Regions from separate parts of the Pedobacter vanadiisoli genome, predicted to be linked through region 1. Evidence: riboswitches for the same ligand, from Rfam matches in the RefSeq annotation. Region 1 holds a riboswitch; the other holds the start of a gene.
What was found. Region 1 has a riboswitch for S-adenosylmethionine ahead of ACFSR6_RS03950 (SusC/RagA family TonB-linked outer membrane protein). Riboswitches for the same ligand answer to the same signal wherever they lie in the genome.
Positions count from the first base shown of each region.

Region 2: it holds a riboswitch for S-adenosylmethionine, as region 1 does, so the genes downstream of both, ACFSR6_RS01855 (peroxiredoxin family protein) here and ACFSR6_RS03950 (SusC/RagA family TonB-linked outer membrane protein) in region 1, are expected to answer to the same signal.

Region 1 is NZ_JBHULL010000005.1:290-5,051, reverse strand. Features, by position in the region: gene ACFSR6_RS03950 (SusC/RagA family TonB-linked outer membrane protein) at 1-2,497, opposite strand, end outside; SAM riboswitch class I at 2,818-2,924, opposite strand; gene ACFSR6_RS03945 (peroxiredoxin family protein) at 3,062-4,336, shown strand.
Region 2 is NZ_JBHULL010000003.1:154,674-159,435, reverse strand. Features, by position in the region: gene ACFSR6_RS01860 (peroxiredoxin family protein) at 1-957, opposite strand, end outside; gene ACFSR6_RS01855 (peroxiredoxin family protein) at 1,135-2,436, opposite strand; SAM riboswitch class I at 2,594-2,691, opposite strand; tRNA gene ACFSR6_RS01850 (tRNA-Cys) at 3,444-3,514, shown strand; SAM riboswitch class I at 3,531-3,629, shown strand; gene ACFSR6_RS01845 (hypothetical protein) at 3,713-3,904, shown strand; gene ACFSR6_RS01840 (DUF4833 domain-containing protein) at 3,915-4,496, shown strand.

The sequences.
Region 1 (4,762 bases):
CGTTAACAATGATATTTCCGTTGGCATCCCTTAAAAAAGAGGTGCCGAACAATGATCCATAAGGCTGGCCCACTGTTGCAATAACCTGGGCAGAGTTCGAAGCCACTATATAATTGGTCAATAATTTTTCGGCATCCAATTCAATTACCCTGCTCCTGTTCGCTGCAAAATTAAAATCAACATCCCAGGTAAATGCTTTTTTAATCGGGCTAATGCCCAGTTGTGCCTCTATTCCTTTGTTATTGATTTTTCCGGCATTCAGTAATTTCGAGCTAAAACCTGTACTCTGGCTCACATCGGCTGCTAAAATCTGGTTGTAGCTATTGGTATTGTAAGCGCTTAAATCGAACCTCAATCTTTTATTAAAAAATACCGCTTCAACCCCCAGTTCTGTAGATGTGGTGGTTTCAGGTTTAAGATTAGGATTAAGATCAATATTGCTTGTAGTAAGCTGAGGGTTGCTATAAAATGGTGCACTGAACACATAAGTATTGATCAGACGGTAAGGATCGGCATCTTTCCCTACTTTAGACCACCCGCCACGTATTTTTAAATAATTAAGGGCTTCACTTTTAATATCGAATGCTTCGGTAGCTATAAAACTTCCGTTAAATGACGGGTAAAAGTAAGATCTGTTTTGCGCCGGCAAGGTAGACGACCAATCGTTACGGGCCGTGATGTTGGCAAAAAGGTAATTCCTGAAACCGATTTGTCCGGATGCATAAACACTGTAAGATTTTAACCTCGACAAATTATTGGATGAAATGAGGGGATCGCGCGAGTTTTTTAGTGTGTAAAGTCCGGCAATGGCCAGTTTGGGAGCGCTCTGATCGTTTTGTTCTATATACTGCCTGCGGATGTTACCCCCACCCAATAACTCCAGGCTAAAATCATCGTTCAACTGTTTGTTAAAGTTTAAGGTGGCATCAGTATTATTCTCGTTTACTGTGAAGGCGCTTTCCGTATAAGAACCAAAAGGTGTTCCATTGGTACCATAGGCAATCCTGATTTTACGCCTGTCGTTGTAATAATCCGTACCCGATCTGAAATTAAAATCAAGGCCATCAATAATTTTATAATTAAGGGCCAAACTACCAATAATACGACTGCGGTTTTGCGAAACCGTATTTTCATAAGCTACCCAATAAGGATTGCTGTAATAGCTGTTGTTCCAGTTAAAGGTTTTTCCATTTTCGTCCAGATAATTTTTCAACTGGTTAATATCAACCTGACGGCCAAACCAGGTAAACTGCAACATGGTACTGGTTGAACGGGAGCCGCCTGTACCCGGTAAATTATCAGAACTAAGCTTGCTATAATTTGCATTAGCCGTTACACTCAATTTCGGGGTGATTCTTAAGGTGGTATTCAGTACAAATGAATTTTTCCCCTGCCCTGAATTAGGCACAATACCCACTTGTTTCAGGTTATTGTACGAAATCCGGTAATCGTATTTTTCTCCTGCATCGGCAACCGATACCCCATTGTTTAGTGAATAACCGGTTTGAAAGAAATCGCGCACATTATCCGGGTGTGCAATAAACGGAACCGCCACCCCTTTCGAATAAAACTGGGGGATCAGCCTTCCATCCAGTTTAGGCCCCCAGCTCTCATCTACCCCGTCATTTAATCCTTTACCTGCACCATCTACATAACTGAATTTACCTTCCGATCCCTGTCCGAAAGCATTTTGATAAACCGGCAGGGTAAGTAAAGTTTCCAGTACTGCATTTGAGTTGATGGCAATACCCAATCCTTTTTTAGATTTACCCGTTTTGGTCTTAATAAGAATCACACCTGCCGCAGCCCTCGAGCCATATAATGCGGCAGCATTCGGGCCCTTTAGCACACTTATCGATTCGATATCTTCCGGGTTGATATCCGAAATGGTATTGGCATAATCCCTGGCTCCTGCCGAATTCAGCTGTGAATTATCAACCGGGATGCCATCTACCACAAATAAGGGCTGGTTGTTACCCGCAATGGAAGTTTCTCCCCTGATCACCACACGTGATGAACCCATGCTCCCCTGGCTATTGGTAACCCTTACACCGGCAATTTTTCCGGCAAGGGCATTTACCAGGTTAGATTCTTTAGCTTCTGCTATGCTCTGCCCTTTCAATTCCTGTACAGCATAACCTAACGACTTTTTCTCCCTTGAAATCCCCAAGGCGGTAACCACCACCTCATCAAGTGCATTATCACTGGATTGGAGAATCACTGCAATAGGACCGTTATTAGTGATCTGTACCTCTTGGGTTTTAAAACCGATATAAGAAAACACCAGGGTCCCCTTTTCTGGTGCACTGATTGAAAAAGCACCCTTGCCATCGGTAATGGTGGTTTGTTTGGTTTCTTTTATAAAAATGGAAACGCCTGGTAATGTTTCACCATCTGCCGACTTTACCGTTCCGGTAACCGTGGCGTTTTGAGCGAACAACTGCTGCGAGATTAAGAGCAGCAGGATAATCACCGTTGATTTAAAATTTGTGAACATGTGTATATATTTAATAATTAGAATTTGGATAAAATTTTGGCAAAACGATTTACTTACGGCTGAAAGCCATGTAATACGAATGAACTAAAAGAAATGGTTAGCTTAAAAGCCTGTTAAACCGTACTGATTTAACAGGACATGCACATTCGGGAATACGCGTTAAAGTATGCATCAATGGATTTTAGGTAGTCAGTTTTTTTCATTTCAATGGTTTTCTGTACAACATATTTACTGATCAAGAATGCATTGGAGGCAAAAAAAAGCACCCCTTAAATCAGAAGTGCACCATATATTTTTTAATAAGGATAATGCGAACAACTGACTTAACTGCCCCAGATTCATCCGGGATGGAATTAGCACCATTTCTAAAAATCAGATGGTTGCTAAGGCTTCACAGGGCCATTCCCTCCGCCTTTCTTGATAAGTATTTTAAAATAACTGCTGCAAAGGTATAATTAATTCCATTTATCCTATAGTTTTTATAGAATTTTATTTAAATATTTTTTCTTTGCTTATTTCGTTTGTATATTTGTCGACTAATTTAGTCGATTAACACACGTCCTGATGAATCTGAAATCTGTATTTACCGCCTTATTGGCTATATCTACCTCTTTAACCTTTGCACAGCAACAAGTGGTACTGGCCAATAGCCAACAAGCCAGAACCAAACCAAAAAATACAAAAGCTTTTATTGCACTGGGTACTTGGCGTGGCATTGCCAAAGTAAAAGAAGGATTGGACATCCCTTTTAATTTCGAAATCAGCGAAAAAAATGGGCAACAAAAGCTTTATTTCCGTAATGCTGAAGAAAGATTTGAAGGCGGGCTGGTAAAACAATCAGGCGATTCTTTATTCGTAAAACTCGATCAGTTTGATAATGAACTTGCATTTGCCATTGTAAATGGAGATCAATTAACAGGAATATTAAGGAAACAGGATAAAACAGGCAAACCTTTAAATATTGTAGCTGAGCGTAAGAATTATCGTTTCGAAACACTTAATAAGCCTGCAACAACCAACTATTCAGGTAGTTATGATGTGGCTTTTAAATCACCCAATGGTAAAGACGAAAAAACAGTAGGTTTATTTAAACAAACCGGAAATAAACTTACAGGAACTTTCTTACGCATAACTGGCGATTCGCGCTACCTCGAAGGTGTAGTAGAAGGAAATGAATTTCAGCTTTCGAGTTTTATCGGTTCTTCTCCTGCCTATTATAAAGGAACCTTCCAGGCAGATGGTTCAATTACAGGCGAAATTTTAAGTGCAAGAGGCAGTCAGCCTTTTACCGGGATCAAAAATAAAGATGCCGCCCTACCCGATCCCTATAAGCTTACTTACCTGAAAAAAGGCTACAAAACACTCGATTTCAGCTTTCCTGATGTGAACGGCAAAAAGATTTCATTAAAAGATGAAAAGTATAAAAACAAAGTGGTGATCTTAACCATTACCGGAAGCTGGTGCCCTAACTGTGTTGACGAAGCTAGTTTTATTTCGCCATGGTATAAAACAAATAAAAAGCGTGGTGTAGAAATCATTGCTTTACATTACGAACGTTCTACAGAGCCCGCATATGCAAAAAAAGTAATGAACCGTTTCCGTGAACGCTTTGGTATTGAATACGACCAGATATTAGCAGGTACAGCCGATAAACAGGTAGTAGCTGAATCGTTGCCTGCGCTCGACTCTTTTTTATCGTTTCCAACCACGATCATTATCGATAAACAGGGTAACGTAGCACAAATCCATACGGGCTTTAATGGTCCGGCCACCGGTAAATTTTATGACGAATTTGTGAAAGAATTTAATACAGAGATTGATGCGCTATTGAAGAAATAGATTTGGAATATTTGTCATTCTGAACGCAGTGAAGAATCTTTTAGCATTTAACATTGGCAGGTAAGGCATTAACCAATGGGAAAAAATGGCATTTTGTACTTTGTTCTTTGCAGTAACTGTGTTTTTAGCCCCGGGCGTAGCAGCATCCCTGAAGCGCAGCGAAAGGATATAGCGGAGAACGGGAACAAACTTTAATAGTGCCCCCCCGACACTGCGCTCCAAAAACATATAATGTCCTCTTTTTGGAAAGCAGGTGCAGTGCTATTCGATTCTGGTAGTCCTTCTTTCCGCTTCTATCTTTTTGTGAGAACAGCTGCACATACGATGGATGGTGCAGCAAAAAGGATAGCCGCTGCAATAAGGTTTAGTTAACCGGGGGCAGTGCTATAAAAATTGGTGTTAAAAAAAGAGCTGTCATTCTGAACG
Region 2 (4,762 bases), on a different contig from region 1:
TTTACTGTTCTTATTGAACCAAGGTGAAAGAAATACAGTTTGATCTGTACAGTTAGGGCACCAGGTACCTATCAGTTCTACAATAACTACTTTACCTTTATATTTATCGTCGGTTAAAGAAACCGGCTTACCGTTCAGGTCGGGAAAAGTAAAAGCAATTTTTTTATAACCTTCTTTCAAATAAGTTAATTTATAAGGATCGGGCAATTCTGCCTTGCTGTCTTTTACACCTGTAAATTTGAGGTTATCATAAATCCCCTGACTGATTTCTCCGGAAAGCGTGCCATCTTCATTAATGGTACCTTTGTAAATTTTAGGGCTGGGGCCGCTAAATCCTGAAAGTACAAACTGGTTTCCCTGTACGGTACCTTCGAGCTCGCGGCTATCGCCGGTTACCTGCATAATTACACCGGTAAGTTTGTTCCCCTCCTGTTTCAATATGGCTACCTTATTTGGGACAGCCTCTTTAGAAAATCCTTTAAACTCCCATTTGCCGGTTAAATTGGCCACTGGTGCAACATCTTTTCCTGGTTCCACAAAGCGGTAAGATTTGCCCTGTTCTGCTGTGAAAGGTAGGGAATTACCCTGTAAACCAGGCACTAAACTTTTATATTCGCCGGAGATCCTGCCATCGTTTTCTATTTTGGCCACTAAAGCCGCATCGTAGGTATTCATCTTGATAAACAGAGAATCCTGTCCTAAATATTTGATATGGAAATCATCCCTGCGCGTTCCGTTTAACAGGGTAAAGGTGGCATGCTCAGCATCTTTTCCTTTGAGTTCGAAATTAAATGGCACTTCGGTTTCGGCAACCTTAAATACCCCACGCCATATACCTTCTTTTATAAATTTTTTGGCCGTTTTTGGTTCTTCATCTGTTTTATTTACAGCAAAGCCTGTGGTAGAAATGAAGCAGGCCAAAGCCAGCACCTGTATTTTAGCAACGTAATTTTTCATCTTGTAAAGTTTTTAGTGTAGGTAAACACGGGCCGTATCATAGGGATAATTTTCCCCTAAATTTGTCATGTTGAGCCTGTCGGAACAATTAAAATTTATTTAAACAGATCTCTTCGACAAGCTCAGGATGGCAAATCTTTATGATACTGCCCGATATTTAACTTAGTTGGTTTGGTTTTATTTAGTTTTTAGCGTTTCGGCAGAAGCGAATTTTTCAGGTACAGGCTCGGCAATCAGCTCATCTAACACCTTATTGAATTTTGCTTCATAATCGTTAAAGTATTTTCCGGTAACGGTTCCGGTATAACCGGTGTAGATTTCCCTTACATTTCCTTTTCTATCGATAATAATCGTGGTTGGGAAAGCAATGAATTTATTTAAAGCAGGTAGTTTTTCGGCCACCACTTTTTTGTCGGCAATGCCTCCGAACAGGATGTCGTAAGTGATACCATATTTTTCTTTCAGTTTACCAAGGGTATATTTGGCATATTCGAGGTCATCTTTTTGTTCGAAACCAATGGCTATGGCTTCTACACCGCGTTTTTGATTCTTTTTGAACCATGGAGAAAGGAAAACCGTCTGATCAGTACAATTTGGGCACCAGGTGCCTATGGTTTCGATTATTACCACCTTACCTTTGTATTTATCATCACTCAGCGAAACGTTTTTTCCCGTAAGATCAGGAAAGGTAAAATCGAGTTTGCTATAACCTTCTTTAAGGAAAGTGAGTTTATAAGGGTCAGGCAGTTCGGCTTTTTCGTTGCGCTGACCATCAAATTTCAAGTTTTTGTAAATCCCGAAGCCCTGTTCGCCGGTAATGCTGTTGTCGTCGTTTATTTTACCTTTCACAATAAACGGACTCGGACCTGTAAAACCAGATAATTCAAATTCATCTCCCTGTACCGTTCCTTCAAGCTCGCGGGTATCGCCTACAACGGTCATAATTACACCGGTAAGTTTATTGCCTTTCTGTTTTAGTAGTGCAATTGATGCAGGTACAGCTTCTTTGGTATAGGTTTTGATTTCCCATTTGCCCGAAATATCGTATTTTGGAGCTATATCTTTACCAGGTTCTACAAAGCGGTAACTTTTGCCATGTTCAGCAACAAAAGGTAATGAATTGCCCCTAAAACCGGGTACCAGACTCCGGTATTCTCCTGATAAGGTACCATCGGTTTCGATCTTCGCCACCAATGCGGCATCGTAAGTGTTCATTTTTACATAGATCGAATCTTCACCGCGTCGTTCTACATGAAAATCATCGCGCCTGGAGCCATTAATCAGGGTTAAAATGGCTGTTTGAGGATTTTTTCCTTTTAATTGGAAGTTAAAAGGCACTTTTGATTCGCTTACACTAAATTCTCCCCTCCAGATCCCTTCTTTTGGGAATGGCTTTTCCACCCTGGCCGATGCAATGCCCCCCAACAGCAGTACTGAGGTGGTTAGGCATGCGATTTTTGATGTAATTCTCGTTTTCATAATCATCATTATTAGTTAAACACTATTTTTTAGAGTTTTTTGGTAACAAGGCATCATGATCCACACGGAAAACCATACAGCAGGGCTACAGGCTGTTTAAACAGCTGTTATGCTATTGATCTTTAACGGGAAACGGTATGTTTACTTGTTACCGGTTAATTTATAATCTATTGCTAGATCAGTTTGAGCACTTTTTCCTATGGAAAGTTGCTAGAAGTTCAACGAGGACTGACTCTCCCTTCTTCTGTATAAATCAACTAATTAATGGTGGTAAATTAATTAGAGTAATAACCTAAACTAGTGGTGGTGATTAGTTTCGGCTGTTCCTGATACCCCGGCAACTTATTGACTGAAATACATGACCACCATAATATTCTATCAAAATGCCCCGGGGTACCAGGATTTTTAAATGAGAATACTTGAATGGAAACCTTTATCAGGTGATCCGTATCTTAGTTTATATTAGCCGCAACAAAAGTTATACTGACCTGAAAAATTGATCAGAGAATATGACTGAAGTTGTACACAGAGTTTCATATTGAACGTAGATTTGCTGGTGAACAGTTTTAATTTTTTTGTAAAAGTATAAACTTTGAACAATTTAAACAAGTATTCCTATAGATTTTATAGACTTTATTTTTAAATCACTGATTTACAGAAAGATAATTTATCAAACTAGGGGATTAGCAAAGGGTTTTGAGTTAAGGGCACGCAGGCTTTTCATTTCATCTTCCATTATTAACCGCAAAGAACGTTAAGGCAAAGCATAAAGAACGCAGCGCTTTTCATTCCATTATCGGTTTTACATCTTCCATAACATATTGTCATTCTGAACGAAGTGAAGAATCTTTTAGTTGAAAAATCCCTCCTTTCACTCCGGATGGCAGATTAAAAAAACAAATTCAAAAAAATCTACTATTTCTATAGAAATTATAGTTTTTATTATTTACCTTTGTTTTGTCTCTTTCGAAAAGCGAATCAATAAGCAGATTGAAAAAGAAACATATAGTCATGTGGCCGAGTGGCGAGGTAAAGGTCTGCAAAACCTAGTACGGCGGTTCGATTCCGTCCATGACGTCTGAAATTGTATTACATACTTATCAAGAAAGACGGAGGGAATGGCCCTTTGATGTCTTAGCAACCTGTTTTAACAAGGTGCTAATTCCATCTGCAGGTAGCAGAAAAGATGAGTTTGAAAAGGTTGCTGCAACTATTTTCGGCGAATGATCAATAGCTACCCCCCTCTTTCCGAAACCGTTAAACTAAATGTTGAGAAATGCCAGTTCATTTTGATTACCCATCAATCAGGGATTTTTTTGAGGTCTATGGAAACACTTCCTGCGAGAAATTAAACGACTATGAACATTGTAGAGCCGAATCAGACCGCCTCTATAATGAACAATTAAAAGAAAGTGAAAAAGAAATTCCTGCAGAGGATCAGGAAAAAACAGACAGCTTTTCAACATAAAAAACCTAAAATGCGCTTAATACCACCTATATTTTCAATGCCGGCCAAAAGCTTACTCTTTATTGTTTTAACCCTTGCTCTTTTCGCAACACCAGTCTGTGCACAAACCAAAGACCCTTCTCCCATTAATTTTCCTACACCTAAAAATGTAGACAACATGTTGTTCTACCTGCAGCGTGATCCAAATACAAATACGCTAATTTATGCCTTAAACCTGAAAGAAAATGGCAGTATTGATGCCAGTTCGCCGATACAGGTATATTGGATCCGTTATGGCGAGAAAGGGCAAAAGAAAGATCTTGGTTATATCCAGCGAAAATTTGCCTATGGTATCGATACAAAAGCATTGGGCGGAGATAAGTACGAATTCCGATTTGTATCGCACAAAAAACTACCTTTTTACCTGCAGCGCACTAATGATAAAAGTTACCATGCTTCGGTAACCATTAATAACCATACCATTAAGGTAAACCGGTTGTTTGTAAGAATACAGGGCGGCAGTTTCTGGCTCCCTAATGTAAAATATGCTGAGGTTGAGGGGATTGATGAAGCAACAGGTAAGCCAATTGTAGAAAGGGTGAGTGTGAAGTAATGCTTAGCTTTTTAACCGCAAAGGCAATGTGCCATGTTTTCTTTCATTTTCAACACAGGGAACACAAAGAAAGGCACAAAGCTCACCACTGCTGTCATTCTGAACGCAGTGAAGAATCTTTCACTGAAATAGTATTGTTGCATTTAAAAGATCCTTCGTTACACTCAGGATGACAAATCACGGAGATAAGGATGTGTTTTCTTGGTACCTTCGGCTTTTTAACGGCAAAGGGCATGGGGACAATACCCCACGTTTTCTTCCTTTTT